Regions from separate parts of the Pantoea sp. X-Soil-TKNS-1211 genome, predicted to be linked through region 1. Evidence: predicted binding sites of a transcription regulator. Region 1 holds the regulator's gene; each other region holds the start of a gene.
The links. The regulator CRP, encoded in region 1, controls carbon source genes, mostly activating them, when cyclic AMP is high. The targets are predictions, from matches to a motif close to ATGTGANNNNNNTCACAT.
Positions count from the first base shown of each region.

Region 1 (4,574 bases):
TGATTATGACGCCGCTGGTGCAGCGACTGATTGAAGGCAAACGGATCGAATAATGTAGCGGCGCGATTTATCGCGCAAGATGGTGCGCGCTGCGGGAAAAATCCGCGCGATGAATCGCGCCGCTACGTTCGAGCTAGAGTTCGATAACCTCGTAGCTGTGGGTGATTTCTACTGCTTTACCCAGCATAATCGCCACCGAGCAATATTTTTCTGCCGACAGGTCAACCGCCCGCGCCACCGCTTTATCACCCAGCGCTTTGCCGCTGACAATAAAATGCAGGTTGATAAGTGTGAAAATGCGTGGCGCTTCTTCACGACGTTCGGAGGTGAGTTTTACCTCACAATCCACCACATCGTTGCGCCCTTTTTGCAGGATGGACACTACGTCAATCGCGCTGCAACCGCCTGCCGCCATCAGCACCATCTCCATCGGACTCGGTGCTTTGTCGCCCGAATTGCCATCCATTAATATCTGGTGACCTGATGAGGATTCTCCGAGAAAGGTAAGCCCTTCCACCCATTTAACCCGTGCCTGCATTATTCTTTCTCCTGAATCGGCTGATTTGCCGCCAGAGTACGCTTTCACCTGAGAAACAGCAATCCAGACTAATCGCCCTTTTGCTGAAGCGAGACAACAGAAGACAGCTAGCAAAAGCTGTGCTACAAACAGTGCTGAAAATATTTTCGTCGCAATAGACGAAGGCGGGAAGAATCAGAAGCCTGGCTTAAGAGTCCACCCGAATAATTTTCCTTTACAGGAAGCGCTCTACGATTTCACCGCCTGACAGGGAAAACTGCCCCCTGTGTTTTGGGCACGATTACAACAGAGGATAATAGCGAATGGTTCTCGGCAAACCGCAAACAGACCCTACACTCGAATGGTTCCTGTCCCATTGCCATATTCACAAATATCCATCCAAAAGCACCCTGATTCATCAGGGTGAGAAAGCGGAAACGCTCTACTACATCGTGAAAGGTTCCGTTGCGGTACTGATCAAAGATGAAGAAGGCAAAGAGATGATCCTCTCCTATCTCAACCAGGGGGATTTCATCGGCGAGCTTGGCCTGTTTGAAGAAGGTCAGGAACGTAGTGCCTGGGTACGAGCTAAAACTGCCTGCGAAGTGGCTGAAATTTCCTACAAAAAATTCCGTCAGCTGATTCAGGTAAACCCGGATATTTTAATGCGTCTTTCGGCGCAGATGGCACGTCGCCTGCAGGTGACATCAGAAAAAGTAGGCAACCTTGCCTTCCTTGATGTGACCGGTCGCATTGCGCAGACGCTGCTCAATCTGGCCAAACAGCCTGATGCCATGACCCACCCGGACGGGATGCAGATCAAAATCACCCGTCAGGAAATTGGTCAGATCGTCGGCTGCTCACGTGAGACAGTTGGCCGTATTCTGAAAATGCTGGAAGATCAAAACCTGATCTCCGCACATGGTAAAACCATCGTCGTTTACGGCACCCGCTAATTTCTTCTCACCCACGGCGTGATGGCAGCATCGCGCCGTTTTTGTCTGCGATGAGCTGATGTGGCGTCGAATCATCTATCATCCCGAAGTTAACTACGCCCTGCGGCAAACGCTGGTGCTGTGCCTGCCCGTGGCTCTCGGCTGGCTGTTTGGCGACCTGCAAAAAGGCCTGCTGTTTTCCTTAGTACCCGCCTGTTGCAACATCGCTGGCCTCGATACGCCGCATAAGCGCTTCTTTAAACGCCTGATTATTGGCGGTTCCCTGTTTGCGACCGGCAGCTTTCTGATTCAATGGCTGACGGATTATCACGTCCCTCTGCCGTTGATTCTGTTGGTGCTGCCGTTGTTAGTGGGCGTGACCGGTGAGATCAGCCCGCTGCATGGCCGTTTGTTACCCGCCACACTGATCGCCTCCATCTTTACCCTGAGCCTGGTGGGACGCATGCCTGTCTGGGTGCCACCACTTCTCTATATCGGTGGCACCTTGTGGTACGGGCTGTTTAACTGGTTCTGGTTTTGGCTGTGGAAAGAGCAGCCAATGCGCGAGTCGCTAAGCCTGCTGTACCGTGAGCTGGCGGATTATTGCGATGCCAAGTATACCCTGCTGACGCAGCTGACTGACCCGGAGAAAGCATTGCCGCCGCTGCTGGCACGCCAGCAGAAAGCGGTCGATCTGATCACCACCTGTTATCAGCAGATGCATATGTTGTCGGCCAGCCGTGATAACAGCCATAAACGCCTGACGCGCGCCTTTCAGGTGGCGCTCGATTTGCAAGAACACATCTCCGTCAGCCTGCATCAGCCGGAAGAAGTGCAAAAGCTGGTGGAACAGAGCCATGCCGAGGCGGTGATTCGCTGGAATGCCAAAGTCATCTCGGCTCGTCTGCGCCTGCTGGCTGATGCCATTCTGTATCACCAATTGCCGGAACGGTTTCAAATGGATAAGCAGCTGGGGGCGCTGGAAAAAATTGCCCGCCAGCACCCGGATAATCCGGTGGGTAACTTCTGTCTGTATCACTTCAGCCGCATTGCGCGCGTGTTGCGCACCCAGAAACCGCTGTATACCCGTGATCTGATGGCCGACCGCCAACGGCGTCTGCCATTTTTTCCGGCGTTGCGCAGCTATCTGTCGCTGAAATCACCCGCCTTACGCACCGCTGCACGTTTTGCCGTGATGCTGATGTTTGGTAGCTCGCTGGCGCTGTTCTTCAATATCCCCAAACCTTACTGGATTCTGATGACCACCATGTTCGTCAGCCAGAATGGCTACAGCGCCACGCGGGTGAGGATTCAACACCGTGCGCTCGGCACCTTTGCCGGATTGTTGATTGCTGCCGCCTCGTTGCGGCTTGCCGTGCCGGAAACCATCACCCTGTTGTTTATGCTGGCGATCACCCTCGCCAGCTATCTGGTGACGCGCAAATATTACGGCTGGTCGATGATTGGTTTCACGGTAACTGCGGTGTATTCGCTCCAGTTGTTGTCGCTCAATGGAGCACAATTTCTGCTGCCGCGCATGCTGGATACGCTGATGGGGTGTCTGATTGCCTTTGGCGGCATGATTTGGCTGTGGCCACAGTGGCAAAGCGGGTTGCTGCGTAAGAACGCACACGATGCGCTGGAAGCCGATCAGGAAGCCATGCAGCTATTGCTTGGACCGGAGCAATCACCGGAGAAGCTGGCCTATCAACGTATCAATGTCAACCAAGCGCATAACGCGATGTTTAACTCGCTAAATCAGGCGATGACCGAGCCAGGTTTTAACTCCCAGTATCTGAAGGATATGCGGCTGTGGGTGACGCACAGCCAGTTTATCGTCGAACATATCAACGCCATGACCATCCTGGCGCGCGAGCATACCATGCTGACACCCAAGCTGGCGGAACGTTATCTGCAATCCTGTGAAATCGCGTTACAGCGCTGCCAGCAGCGGTTGGAGCATGACGGCCCCGCTAACGACAGCAATATTCTGGAAGCGCCGGAAAACATCAATGAGGGGGCGGTGACGATTGTCGAGCAGCACGTGAAGCGCATTCTGCAACATCTGAACGTGATGCACACCATCTCTTCTCTGGCATGGAGCCAGCGACCGCATCATGGCCGCTGGCTGACCGGACTACGGGTGAAAAACTGAGTTACGCCGCCAACACCTTCTCGATGGCTACCGCGAACCGCGCCATACCCTCTGCGATATCGGTCGGTTCAATCACCAGTGACGGCACAAAACGGATCACCTCGTTGCCAGCAGTCAGGATCATCAGACCTTCGGCGGCAGCGGCATGCAGAATATCGCGCGCCTTGCTGGCATGCTGCGGCTTCAGCGCTGCACCAATCAACAAACCTTTGCCACGAATATCTGTGAACAGGTCAAATTTGCTGTCCAGCGCTTTCAACGCCTCGACAAACTGCTGACGACGTGACTCAACACCTTCCAGCACTTCAGGGGTGTTGATGATATCGAGGGCAGTTTCGGCAATCGCACAGGCCAGCGGGTTACCGCCGTAGGTGGTGCCATGTACGCCTGGTGCCATCACCGAGGCGATTTCATTGGTGGTCAGCATCGCGCTCACCGGGAAACCGCCGCCCAGCGCCTTCGCCGTGGTGATGATATCCGGGGTGATGCCGTAATGTTCATAGGCAAACAACTTGCCGCTACGGCCCATGCCGCTCTGCACTTCATCCAATACCAACAGCGCGTTGTGCTCATCACACAAAGCGCGCAGACCCTGCATAAACTCCGGCGTAGCAGGCATCACACCGCCTTCGCCCTGAATCGGCTCAACCACGATAGCGCAGGTGTGATCGTCGATCACCGCTTTTACCGCCGCCAGATCGTTAAAGGGAACATGCACGATATCAGCCGGTTTCGGGCCAAAGCCGTCGGAGTATTTCGGCTGACCGCCAACCGACACGGTGAACAAGGTGCGTCCGTGGAAGGCGTTATGGAAGGCGATGATTTTGCTTTTGAACGGGCTGTGTTTTTTGCAGGCGTAGTAACGTGCCAGCTTAAACGCGGCTTCGTTGGCTTCAGCACCAGAGTTGCCAAAGAACACGCGCTCAGCAAAGGTCGCGGCAATCAGTTTGCTCGCCAGGCGTAACGC
Region 1 is NZ_AP035953.1:4,014,474-4,019,047, forward strand. It holds gene AC6I8W_RS18995 (phosphoribulokinase) at 1-53, shown strand, start outside; gene AC6I8W_RS19000 (OsmC family protein) at 134-538, opposite strand; gene crp (cAMP-activated global transcriptional regulator CRP) at 841-1,473, shown strand; gene AC6I8W_RS19010 (YccS/YhfK family putative transporter) at 1,532-3,607, shown strand; gene argD (bifunctional acetylornithine/succinyldiaminopimelate transaminase) at 3,609-4,574, opposite strand, start outside.

Region 2 (4,574 bases), 450 kb from region 1:
TGCGCCGCTACGGTTCTGTGCACATATTTGTAGCAGCACGATTTATCGCGCAGTTTTTAGCTTACCCCGCCCGTTGTGCGCACCAGGCCATTGTTCTATCCTTTAGGACCTTTCCCATCGAATTGAAATCTGCCATTAGGTGACTTACAGGAGTTAAATATGGCGTCAGGAATTTCCCGCATCTGGATGCGTAGTGGCATGCTGATCATCACGCTGCTTGCCGTGCTGCAACTTACCGCCTGTGGCGACAAAGAGGGCGATCAGCGTAAAGCCTTTACTGATTTTCTTCAGAACACGGTGATGCGTAGCGGCGAGCATTTGCCCAGCCTGAGCGAAAACCAGAAGCAAACTTTCGGCAACTACGCGAGTGATTACGCCATTCTGTATGGCTTCTCCCAGCAGGTGAACCAGGCGGTTGAGCAGGGTATGCGCCCGGTAGTCGACGAGCTGGCAGCGATTCGCACCCCGCAGGATTACCTGACGCGTCGGGATACGCTGCGCCAGGCCAGTGGCAATCTGAGTGTGCTAACGCAGCAAATTCAGAGCGCCAAAATGCAGGCTGACAGCAGCCATGCCGCGCTGAAACAGCCGGATGACCTGAAAAAAGTCTATGACAGCGTCTTTGCCAAAGTGGTCACCCAGCCGTCCAGCACCCTGATTCCGTTACTGCCACAGTTGCAGGCGTTGAGTCAGGCCGCCGTCCAGACCGGTGATTATCTGCAATCGCAGGGAACGCGCGTAACCTTCAATGATGGCGGCGTGCAATTCCCCACTCAAGATCAGGCCACGCAGTACAACACGTTGATGAGCACCCTCTCCGGCAATGCCCAGGCATTGACCCAGGCGCAGAATACCGTTCAGAGCGGTTTTTAGTAATTTCTCAGGCGGGTAATCATGGCTTACCCGCTTTTCAGACTTTTGTCACTTCCTTACATCCTGCTTTTCTGATCCGCCCAGCCCAGGCATAGTGTGATCTGGCGCATTTTCGACCAAAGATTGTTTGTGATCTTCATCACATTTATGAAACAAACCACACCAGTAAAAAAGTGATTGTCATCACATTTACGCCTCTGATTTGTCTAAATATTCAGCACCGTACTTTTCTTACACTGGTTTTTTGTGATCTACATCACTCAATACCACCCTGACCACCCCAATTTAGCGTGATATACATCACACTTTTTTCGCCCGCTACGCAGTGTCATAAACTAGTGCTAGAGTCCGCCTGCATACAGTAATGCCACGGCCCCCGCCGTAACGTCTTAACAAAAACAAACGCGCTCTCTTATTGCAGCGCGTCTCAATAAGGGGTGGGTTTATGTCCTCATCAGTGAAGGTCAAAGTTCAGAGCTTTGGTCGCTTTCTGAGTAATATGGTGATGCCTAACATCGGTGCGTTTATCGCCTGGGGTATCATCACTGCACTGTTCATTCCAACCGGATGGATTCCTAACGCGACGCTGGCGAAACTCGTTGGCCCGATGATTACCTACCTGTTGCCGTTGTTGATCGGTTTCACCGGTGGTCGTCTGGTGGGCGGCGATCGTGGTGGCGTGGTCGGCGCCATCACCACCATGGGTGTGATTGTCGGTGCGGATATGCCGATGTTCCTCGGCTCCATGATTGCCGGTCCACTGGGCGGCTGGGCGATCAAACATTTTGACCGCGCCGTTGATGGCAAGATCAAAAGCGGCTTCGAGATGCTGGTTAACAACTTCTCAGCCGGTATCATCGGTATGCTGCTGGCGCTGCTGGCGTTTATCGGTATCGGTCCGTTGGTGGAAGGTCTGTCCCATATTCTCGCCGCAGGTGTGAACCTGATGGTGCAGAACAACCTGCTGCCGCTGACCTCGATCTTTGTTGAACCGGCGAAAATCCTGTTCCTCAACAACGCCATCAACCACGGTATCTTCTCTCCGCTGGGTATCCAGCAGGCGAGCGAAGTGGGTAAATCGATCTTCTTCCTGATCGAAGCTAACCCAGGCCCGGGTATGGGCGTGCTGGTGGCGTATATGATTTTTGGTCGCGGTAGCGCCAAACAATCTGCCGGTGGTGCCGCCATCATCCACTTCCTTGGTGGTATCCACGAAATTTACTTCCCGTACGTGTTGATGGCACCGCGTCTGCTGCTGGCGGTTATCCTCGGTGGTATGACTGGTGTGTTCACCCTGACCGTACTGCACGGCGGCCTGGTTTCTCCGGCTTCTCCGGGTTCCATCCTGGCGGTGCTGGCGATGACGCCAAAAGGCGCTTACTTTGCGAACGTGACCGCGATCATCGCTGCGTTTGCTGTCTCCTTTGTCATCTCTTCTATCTTGCTGAAAACCAGCAAAGTGAAAGATGAGGACGACATTGAAGCGGCCACCAAACGTATGCAGGACATGAAAGCACAGTCCAAAGGCCAGGGCGTAGCGGGTGCGCCGGTTGCCGGTGATGCGATGAGCGTTGACCTGAATCACGTGCGTAAAATCATCGTGGCCTGTGACGCCGGTATGGGTTCCAGTGCGATGGGTGCGGGCGTGCTGCGTAAGAAAGTTCAGGATGCCGGTCTGAGTAATATTTCGGTGACCAACAGCGCCATCAACGCCCTGCCGGGTGATGTGGACCTGGTGATTACCCATCGCGACCTGACTGAACGCGCGATGCGTCAGGCACCGCAGGCCCAGCATATTTCGCTGAACAACTTCCTCGACAGCGCCTTGTACACCAACCTGACCGAGCGTCTGGTGGCGGCGAACCGCAGCGAAGCTCACCGCGAAACCGTGCAGACCACGCTGGCTGACAGCTTCGACGCCGGTAACGCCCATCTGTTCAAACTGGGTGCTGACAACGTGTTCCTCGGTCTGAGCGCCGGCAACAAAGAGCAGGCGATTCGCTTTGCTGGTGAACAACTGGTAAAAGGCGGCTACGTACAGCCGGAATACGTGGATGCGATGCTGGAGCGTGAAAAGCTGACCCCTACTTACCTCGGTGAGTCGATTGCCGTACCGCACGGCACGGTGGAAGCGAAGGATCGCGTGTTGAAAACTGGCGTGGTGTTCTGCCAGTATCCAGCGGGTGTGCAGTTCGGTGAAGAGTCTGACGAAGTGGCTCGCCTGGTGATCGGTATCGCTGCGCGCAATAACGAACACATCCAGGTCATCACCAGCCTGACTAACGCACTGGACGACGAGAGCGTGATTGAGAAGCTGGCGAATACCACCAACGTGCAAGACGTGCTGGATTTGCTGTCTGGTAGCAAAACTACCGCCTGAACAAATCGTTAAATTCCCTGGGGCGGGTATGCCCGTCCCCACTTTCCGGGGCGGACATGCCCGCCCCATCGTCATTTGATATGGGTCAAATTATGAAAGCGTTACATTTTGGAGCAGGTAACATCGGCCGTGGTTTTATCGGTAAGCTGCTGGCAGATGCCGGGATCGAGCTGGTATTTGCGGATGTGAATCAGGTGGTTCTTGATGCCCTTAACGCCCGTCATGAGTATCCGGTTCATGTGGTTGGCGAGCAGGCGAAAGTTGAGATTGTCAAAGGCGTCAGCGCCGTGAACAGCACCAGCGATGACATCGTGGCGCTGATTGCTGAGGTTGATATCGTTACCACGGCGGTTGGTCCACAGATTCTGGAGCGCATCGCCGGTGGCGTCGCCAAGGGTCTGGCCTACCGCCGCGATAACGGTAATGTCCGTCCGCTGAATATCATTGCCTGTGAGAATATGGTGCGCGGCACCAGCCAGTTGAAACAGCACGTGCTGAACGCGCTGCCACAGCAATACCACGCCTGGGTTGAGGAGCACGTTGGCTTTGTCGATTCTGCTGTCGACCGCATCGTGCCGCCGTCTGAAGCGGGCAGCAACGATCCACTGGAAGTGACGGTGGAAACCTTTAGCGAGTGGATCGTCGATAAAACCCAGTTCAAAGGCGAGTTGCCAAACATCCCCGGTATGGAACTGACCGATAACCTGATGGCGTTTGTCGAGCGTAAGCTGTTTACCCTTAATACCGGCCACGCCATCACTGCCTATCTCGGCCAGTTGGCCGGTCACGCCACCATCCGCGACGCCATTCTGGATCAGAAAATCCGTGCTGTAGTGCAGGGGGCGATGGAAGAAAGCGGCGCAGTGCTGATCAAGCGCTATGGTTTCGAGGCAGATAAACACGCCGCCTATATTCAGAAAATCCTCAGTCGTTTTGAAAACCCCTATCTGAAAGATGACGTGGAGCGTGTGGGTCGTCAGCCGCTGCGTAAACTGAGCGCGGGCGATCGCTTAATCAAACCAACGCTGGGTACGCTGGAGTATCAACTGCCGCACGCCAACCTGGTGCAGGGCATTGCCGCCGCGATGCATTATCGCAGCGCACAGGACCCGCAAGCACAGGAGCTGGAAGCCCTGCTGGCGGAAAAAGGCCCACAGGCAACGCTGGCGCAGATCTCCGGGCTGGATGCCAACAGCGAAGTGGTCACCTCAGTGGTGAGCGCTTACAACGCTATGGCATAATGCGCGCCACTTAGACTCATCACGCCAGACGGCGGTAGCTGAACGATGCAGGCAATAATGGAAGAGAAGCAAGCTTTTGA
Region 2 is NZ_AP035953.1:116,397-120,970, reverse strand. It holds gene AC6I8W_RS00560 (DUF3053 domain-containing protein) at 160-873, shown strand; gene AC6I8W_RS00555 (PTS mannitol transporter subunit IICBA) at 1,319-3,253, shown strand; gene mtlD (mannitol-1-phosphate 5-dehydrogenase) at 3,346-4,494, shown strand; gene mtlR (mannitol operon repressor MtlR) at 4,540-4,574, shown strand, end outside.
Region 2: a site for CRP is predicted at 1,118-1,135, ahead of AC6I8W_RS00555 (PTS mannitol transporter subunit IICBA). Genes of this name have one in related genera too.

Region 3 (4,574 bases), on a different replicon from region 1:
ATGTGCTGGTACGCAACGGCATCAGCGCAACCGTGTATGACCGCCACCCGGAAATCGGTGGTTTGCTCACCTTTGGTATTCCCTCCTTTAAGCTGGATAAAACGCTGCTGGCACGTCGTCGTGAGATCTTCAGCGCGATGGGCATCCGTTTCGAGTTGAACTGCGAGATTGGCAAAGACATCACGCTCGAAGCCTTGTTGAGTGACTATGACGCCGTGTTTATTGGCGTCGGGACTTACCACTCAATGAAGGCAAACTTACCTGGCGAGGATGCACCGGGGGTCTGTGATGCACTACCGTTTTTAATTGCTAACACCAGACAATTGATGGGACTACCGGACAGTGCAGAGCAGCCGTTTATCAACACCGCAGGTCTGAATGTCGTGGTACTGGGCGGCGGAGATACCGCGATGGATTGTGTGCGTACATCAATACGCCACGGGGCACATAAAGTGACCTGTGCTTACCGTCGTAACGAGGCCAATATGCCCGGATCACGGAAAGAGGTGAAAAACGCCCGCGATGAGGGCGCAGAGTTTGAATTTAATGTGCAACCCCTGCAACTGGAACTGGACGACAGCGGCAACGTTTGTGGCATCCGTCTGCTGCGCACACAACCCGGCGAGCCAGATGCTTCAGGGCGTCGTCAACCGGTACCGATTGAGGGCAGTGAATTTGTGATGCCTGCTGATATCGTGATTATGGCATTTGGCTTTAATCCGCATGCCATGCCGTGGCTGGAGAGCCAGAACGTCTGCCTGGATAATCGGGGACGTATCGCCGCCAGCGTTAACAGCACGTTCCGTTATCAGACCACGAATCCGCAAATCTTTGCCGGTGGAGATGCCGTGCGCGGCGCCGATTTGGTGGTCACGGCAATGGCGGAAGGTCGCCATGCGGCACAGGGGATGATGGACTGGTTGGGGGTGAAATCACCGGCCAGGCATTAACACACCGGACAAAACATAGCGGAAGTCAGCAAACGTGGGCCTTTGCATTGACCTCATTACTCAGGCTAACTACATGATGTATAAGCTGAGATGTAAGAATTACCCTCAGTTTTCACCTCCGCAATGTGTAGTTATTGCCCTTCCTGTTTGCCTGAAGGTGTAGTCATCACCCTCACGTTCAGAATGGGCAGATGTAGAAATTGCCCTCGGCAGAGCCGCAGCAAAAGTCAGGTGTAGAAAATACCCTCAATGTTTGATTGAGAACCTGATTTGAACCAACAAATGTAGTTTTTGCCCTCAAAAGCGCCGACTTCAGTGGACGCAAGAATCGGAGATGGTGAAATCATGTAGTTTTTGCCATCAACTGAGGGCAAAAACTACATCCGCAAAACATCGGATGTGGTCAAAATGCCCTCAACCACGACACGGACAGAAAAATGGAGTGCAAAAAAATCACCAATATTCAATTTGGTAGCGTGTAATGTGTAGGATTTGCCCTCAGGCTAAAGTCGCTAAAGAGCTTTGAAGTTTACCAGGAAGAAGATGTAGAAATTGCCCTCAGTTCTCTGTTTCCACCCGAGCAGAAGATGTAGAAATCACCCTCAAATACTTTCGTCCAGTACTGGGGAAAGGTGTAGAAATTGCCCTTAGCTTTGCTGGTAGGTGAACTGAAAATGCGTGATACGATTACCTGATTTCTTTTCACTATAAGTGATTGTCATATGGGTCTTTTCTTTGATTTCTTTGACGGCTTTGACCAGAAAACCACGCTTAAACTCCGCCATCTTCAGGTAGGACTTCGGCAATCCGTAGCGTTCAATCATCCACTCCACGCCCAGGATAGCAAAGCCAGAACCTTCAGCATTCTTGTACTGGCAAAGTGACTCATAGAGACGAATGGCATAGGGATTGGTGATACCGGCAACGTCCTTGATTTTAATCTTCGTGAACCGCTTCTCGAGTGAGGTGAAGAAAGGCATCAGATAGGGGTTCAGGTGAACAATGTAGGTGCCGCGCCGCGGAGAGTAAGCTTTCTTTATCATCCACGGATAAACCTCACTCCCCTTCTCGTTTCCTTCATCCTCTTCAGGGCGAAAAATACATACTTCCTTGGCTGTGAACCCTGCCAGGGCATTACGGATATCTTTGCTGGCTTCTGTTGAGGGCAAATTATACATCTCGGCGTATTCAGCAACGGTAAACTCACACAGACCCGCCGATTTATCACCGCCCTTTGTGGCGTTACGAATACGACCTACCGCAAGGAAAAGGATGCGTTTCTGGTCACGCGTCAAGTGGTATGCAGCTTCAGTCATCTCATTGGATTGAGCAATGATCTTACTTACCGGCATTACCGATGCCACCAGCGTCAAAACTTGCCTGTATTTATCCACCGATTCCGATCCTCTGTTGATCCATGTGCGTAAATTTGCTTTTTGAGGGCAGTTTCTACATGTGCCAAGGGCAGATATTACACATGCTGAGGGCGATTTCTACATCAAATCAGGGCAATCTCTACATCTACTGAGGGTAATTTCTACATATTGATCCTTCTCAGGCCGCTTATAGCAAGGTCCAGGAGCGCGCTAAAAAGGTTTAAAAAGAGATAACAATATAAAAAATATTAAAAATATCTCTGTGGGTAAGTGGAAAACTCATTTTATGAATGGCAAGGATCGTGGCGGTGATCAATAACTATCCCGCATGATGAACAAATGGGATCCATCACATCAGCCTGTTGATAAACCGTGGCATTCTGCGCTCCAGATTTATGGTTATGTGATGCCCATCAAAAGACTGACGCGGAAGCGAGTTTCTCTATGTTGGCAGCGACATACTTCATCTTTCACCGGATCCCTTCGGATAACGTACCGCCCTATCGGTACTGAGATGAGGGAAGTGCAATGGATAAGCTGTTATACGGTGTCGCCTATTATCGTGAATATATGCCGGTAGAACGGCTGGATGAGGACATCCGTCTGATGAAAGCGGCAGGGATTAACGTGGTACGCATTGCTGAAAGCACCTGGAGCAGTTATGAACGCCGGGATGGTGAGTTCGATTTCTCCGCTGTGCTGACCGTACTCGAACGCATGTATGCAAACCAGATTGCCGTGATTATCGGCACCCCTACCTACGCCATTCCTGCATGGCTGGCTAAAAAACACCCTTCCGTGATGGCCACCACACCGCAGGGAGTAAACAAATACGGCCATCGTCAGAAAATGGACATCACCAGCCCAATCTATCTGCGTTACGCCGAACGTATTATTCGCGCGTTACTGGCTGCAACAGCGCACCATCCTGCGGTGATCGGATACCAGATAGATAACGAAACGAAGTACTACGACACTTGTGGTGAACATGTACAGAGGGATTTCGTCGGGTATCTGAAGCAACGTTTTGCTGGTGATCTGGAAAAACTCAATGCGGAGTACGGGCTGGATTACTGGAGCAACCGTATTGATGACTGGGAAGATTTTCCTCCGCTGGAAAGCACCATCAATGCCAGCCTCGGTGCCGCCTTTCAGCAGTATCAGCGTGATCTGGTCACAGATTTTCTCGCCTGGCAAGCGAAGCTGGTCAGTGAATATCGATTGCCAGACCAGTTCATCACCCACAACTTTGATTTCGAGTGGCGGACCTGGTCCTTTGGCGTGCGGGGCGAGGTTGATCACTTCTCCGCGTCATCAGTCCTTGATATCACCGGCGTAGATATTTATCACCCCAGCCAGCATCAGCTTACCGGGGCCGAAATCGCCTTCTGTGGGGATATCGCGCGCACGACCAAAGACAGCAACTATCTGGTGCTGGAAACCCAGGCACAAGCATTCAAGAACTGGACACCTTATCCGGGGCAACTGCGGCAGCAGGCTTTCAGCCATATTGCCTCTGGTGCCGCCATGATCGGATACTGGCACTGGCATTCACTGCATAACGCCTACGAAACCTACTGGAAAGGATTGCTCAGCCACGATCTGCAACCCAACCCTGTGTATGACGAAGCCAGGGAGACTGGACAGGCACTGGCACGCCTGTCGCCGCAGCTCTCCGGGTTGAAAAAGCAAAACCGGGTGGCACTACTGGTCAGCAACAATTCGCTGACAGCGGTGGACTGGCATCCCTGGCAGGGACATCAATTCGAGCGTCATAAAGAACATCAGTACAACGACCTGATTCGCAGCTACTACGACACCCTCTACCGACGAAATATTGAAGTCGATATTCTGACTGTGGATGATCCACGCCTGTCCCGATACGCGCTGTTGATCGCACCGCTGCTCTATGCCGTTTCTGATGCCTCACTGCATCGGTTAAATCAGTTTGTGGCTGACGGCGGTCATATTCTGTATTCCTTCAAATCTGGCTTTGCCAATGAGCATCTGAAGGTGCGACACGAACGTCAGCCTGCGGTCATTCGTGAGACATTGGGAGCAAGTTATCAGCTGTTTGTCGAACCGCAGGATGTCACCCTGCATTCAGACGTGCTGGATATCCCGCCTGAATCAGCAGCGGTCAGCCACTGGATGGAGTTACTGGAGGTCGATAGCCCGGATACCGAAGTTTGGGCGCGCTATCAGCATCCTTACTGGAAAAAATACGCTGCCATTGTGCATAAGCGCC
Region 3 is NZ_AP035956.1:362,624-367,197, forward strand. It holds gene aegA (formate-dependent uric acid utilization protein AegA) at 1-950, shown strand, start outside; gene AC6I8W_RS26570 (RepB family plasmid replication initiator protein) at 1,598-2,302, opposite strand; gene AC6I8W_RS26575 (beta-galactosidase) at 2,855-4,574, shown strand, end outside.
Region 3: a site for CRP is predicted at 2,728-2,745, ahead of AC6I8W_RS26575 (beta-galactosidase). Genes of this name have one in related genera too.

Region 4 (4,574 bases), 1.1 Mb from region 1:
ATCTGTTCAGCGATACCACAACCCGCTGAACCTGCACCGAGGAAGACCACTTTCTGTTCACACAGGCGGCTACCTGCGGCACGGCTGGCGGCAATTAACGTTCCCACGGTCACCGCTGCGGTGCCCTGGATATCATCGTTGAAGCAGCAGATTTCATCGCGATAGCGCTCCAGCAACGGCATGGCGTTTTTCTGCGCGAAGTCTTCGAATTGCAGCAGTACTTTAGGCCAGCGACGTTTAACCGCCTGGATAAAGTCATTGACGAATCCTTCGTACTCTTCGCCAGAAATACGTGGATGACGCCAGCCCATGTACAGCGGGTCATTCAGCAATTGCTGGTTATTGGTGCCTACGTCCAGCACTACCGGCAGGGTATAGGCCGGGCTGATGCCGCCACAGGCGGTATACAGTGACAGTTTACCAATCGGAATGCCCATGCCGCCGATGCCGAGGTCGCCGAGACCCAAAATACGCTCGCCGTCAGTGACCACGATCACCTTCACATTCTGCTTGGTGGCGTTTTGCAGCATGTCTTCAATGCGGTCGCGGTTGTTATAGGAAATAAATACGCCGCGTGCGCGACGATAAATTTCGGAGAAGTGTTCACAGGCGGCACCGACCGTCGGGGTGTAAATAATCGGCATCATCTCTTCCAGATGATTGTCCAGCAAACGGTAGAACAGGGTTTCGTTGGTGTCCTGGATATTGCGCAGATAAACGTGCTTGTCGTTATTGTTCTTGAAATCCTGGAATTGACGCCAGGCACGTTCTGCCTGTTCTTCAATGGTTTCAACTGCTTCGGGCAGCAGGCCATTAAGGTTGAATTCATTACGTTCTTCGAGGGAGAAGGCGCTGCCTTTGTTTAACAGCGGAAATTCCAGCAGGATCGGGCCCGCGTAAGGAATATACAGCGGACGTTTACTTTCGTACTCGAGTTCCATGCAATGTTTGCTCCGGTTGCAGTGTTTTCTGGCGTGTCGCCGGGAAAGGTAACGCCAGCCTTTCTTATTGTGAAGTGATTTCTGGCGCCCGATCCTATGAAATTTCCTGCAGATGTACAGCTTTTGTTAATAAAAGGTCACAAAAGCGGTAAAAGGATCACTTAACTGCGATGGCTGACAAGATTTCTGTTGCAAGCGTATGGCACCCCAGTGCCGCCAGGGTGGCGCGCGTGGCATCCTGCTGGCTAAGGGGCGCCGTCTGACACTCTGCCAACACCGCCTGTTGCACGTTCTCCAGCGCCTCGTTATGCATATTCATCAGAATCAGTGCCGCCTGTAACGGTGGCAGGCTGGGATTGAACGCGGCATTTTCGGCATAGCGTCCGGTAAAAATCTGCCCGCTGCGGCTGCGCAGGGCCACGCCGCTGTAGCTTTGGCTGTAAGGCGCATGGCTGTGATTTGCCGCTTCAATCGCGGCTTGTTGCAGGGTGTCGCCGTGTAAAGTAAAGCCGTGATTAACTGGCGTGAGCAGGCGTTCATCAATATTCAGATCCGCCGGGCCAAAAGCGTCCGGCAGATAATGTTCCAGTGTGCTGACTGCCCGACCCGGCAGGCTGATGCGAATGGTGGTGCCGCTGTTGAGTTCATTCATAAACTGACGGCAGTGACCGCAGGGCGTGTAGTTGACGGTGATGGTCTCCAGCCGGGCTTCATCGCGCAGCCATGCATGGGTGATGGCGCTCTGCTCGGCATGTACCGTCTGCTGCAACGGCGCATCGCGGAATTCCATATTGGCCCCGAAATACCAGTTGCCACTGATGCCGCGCGCGATAGCACCTACATTAAAATTCGATACTGGTGCTAACGCACATGACGCTGCCAGCGGCAGCAAGGCGAGGGCAAGGGCATCAGCGTCCAGACCGGTTGCCTGTTGGATTTGCGTCACTTCATGGGCCTGCAATACGCCGTGAAAATCGGCTGCGTCCAGCAAGGGTTGCAGCGCCTGCTGGAGATCGTGTGGCAGGGCAGAGAAAGCGGAAGTGAATCTTGGATGCATGATGGCCTCGTTACCTTGTCAGCGGCAGCACGCCGCCTGAAGGTTTATATGTGATCTGTATCGCTATGACAATGTAAGGCAATTTGCTTGTTTCAACTTTGCGAGATCTCTCGCAAGTTTCATCCCAGCCAGTGCATCAGGACCGGGTACAGGAACGGTGCCAGTAATGAGGTAATAATGCCGCAGATCACCAACGCCAGAGAACTGAAGGCACCCTCCTGATAGTCAATTTCTGCCGCCCGTGCGGTGCCCAGCGCATGCGAGGCATTGCCGATGGCGAGCCCCCGTGATGCCTTGCTTTTTACCTTTAACACATTCAGCAGCATATGGCCGAACACCGCACCCAGCACGCCAGCGATAAGTACGCAGATGGCGCTGATGGCGGGAATGCCATGCAATGAGCCGGAAACCGCCATGGCAATCGGCGTGGTGACCGATTTCGGCATAATGGTGGCAGCGATTTCCGGTGTGGCTCCCAGCCATAAGGCAATGGCTGTACCGGAAATCATGGCAGTCAAACTGCCAATAAAACAGACGCTGATAATGGTTTTCCAGCGTGCGCGGATTTGATGCATCTGCTCATACAACGGCAACGCCAGCGCAACCACGGCCGGTTGTAACAGTTGATTCAGCAGGGCACTGCCTGCGAAGTAACGCGCATAGGGCATATGGGTGAGTAACAAAATAGGGATGACAATCGCCATCGCCACCAGCAGGGGGTTGATGATGGAAATGTTGATTTTCGCCGCCAGCTTGCGAGCCATGAAATAGGCTGCGAGGGTGAGGGGCAGTGACCACCAGATATCACTCATCGTCCGACCCCTTCAACGCTTTCGGGCGTTGCATCCGTTCAGCGCTCAAACTCACCACCACCAACACCAGGAAGGTACTGATCAGACAGGAAACAACAATCGGACCGAATTGGGCAGTCAGGATATCGGTATAGCCCATTACGCCAACGCTGATCGGTACAAACAACAACGCCATGTAGCGAATCATTAAATGGCAGCCGGGTTTGACCCAGTCAACCGGCAAAATTTGCAGTGCCAGCAAGACAAATAATAGCAGCATGCCAATGATGCTACCGGGAATGGTGATCGGGAGAAGGGCAGCAATGCCGATTCCGGCATAAAGAGCAGCGTAAATAATGACAAAGGCACGTAAATAGCGCCAGCAGACAGACAGCACGGTGGGCATGACAGGCTCCTGTTTTCTCAGGGCTTCATCATACGCATTAAGCGCTTAGCGTGCCAGCGATCACATAATGGAGTGTGTAGCCGCGCGATAAATCGCGCGGCTACAGTGGGGAAGAACCGCCCAAGAGGGCGGTTCAGTGTTTTATTTCACCGGCATGCCTGGTTGTGCGCCACTATCCACCGACAACACAAACAGGTCTTTGCCGCCCGGTCCGGCTGACAGCACCATCCCTTCCGATACACCAAAGCGCATCTTACGTGGTGCCAGGTTAGCAACGATGATGGTCATCTTGCCGACCAGTACCGACGGATCCGGATAGGCGGCGCGAATGCCCGAGAAAATCTGGCGCTTCTCACCACCGAGATCCAGCTCCAGGCGTAGCAGTTTATCCGAACCTTCTACCAGCTCGGCCTTCTCGATCAACGCCACGCGCATATCGACTTTGGCGAAATCATCAATGGTGATGGCCTCACCAATCGGTGCATCCGCCAGGGGACCCGTTACAGCCGGTTTGTTGGCTGCAGCAGCGTCTTCTTTTGATGCTTCTACCAACGCGTCAACTTTTGCCATCTCAATGCGGCCGTACAGCGCTTTGAACGGTGCCACGTTGTGATCCAACAACGGTCGCTGGATCGCATCCCAGCTCAGTTCGCTTTGCAGGAAGGCCTCTGCGCGTGCACTCAGCGACGGCAGCACCGGTTTCAGCCAGGTCATCAGTACGCGGAACAGGTTGATACCCATTGAGCAGATGGCTTGCAGGTCAGCATCACGACCTTCCTCTTTCGCCACCACCCACGGGGCCTGCTCATCCACATAACGGTTGGCGAGATCGGCCAGCGCCATGATTTCACGGATCGCGCGGTTATATTCGCGGCTGGCCCAGGCTTCGCCGATCTTCTCAGAGGCATCGACAAAGGTTTGATACAGGGCCGGATCGGCCAGTTCAGCCGACAGTTTTCCACCAAAGCGTTTGGTCAGGAAGCCCGCATTGCGTGACGCCAGGTTCACCACCTTGTTGACGATGTCTGCGTTGACGCGCTGCACGAAATCTTCCAGGTTCAGGTCGATATCGTCGATACGTGACGAGAGCTTCGCTGCATAGTAATAACGCAGGCTGTCGGCATCCAGGTGCTGCAACCAGGTGCTGGCTTTGATAAAGGTGCCGCGTGATTTCGACATCTTCGCACCATTCACCGTCACATAGCCGTGCACGAACAGGTTGGTTGGCTTGCGGTACTGGCTACCTTCCAGCATCGCTGGCCAGAACAGGCTGTGGAAATAGACGATGTCTTTGCCGATAAAGTGATACAGCTCGGTGGTGGAATCTTTCTTCCAGAACTCGTCAAAATCGATATTGCCGCGCTTGTCACACAGGTTTT
Region 4 is NZ_AP035953.1:2,960,324-2,964,897, reverse strand. It holds gene AC6I8W_RS14040 (NAD-dependent malic enzyme) at 1-941, opposite strand, end outside; gene cdd (cytidine deaminase) at 1,099-1,998, opposite strand; gene AC6I8W_RS14030 (CidB/LrgB family autolysis modulator) at 2,118-2,810, opposite strand; gene AC6I8W_RS14025 (CidA/LrgA family protein) at 2,803-3,195, opposite strand; gene metG (methionine--tRNA ligase) at 3,337-4,574, opposite strand, start outside.
Region 4: a site for CRP is predicted at 2,047-2,064, ahead of cdd (cytidine deaminase). Genes of this name have one in related genera too.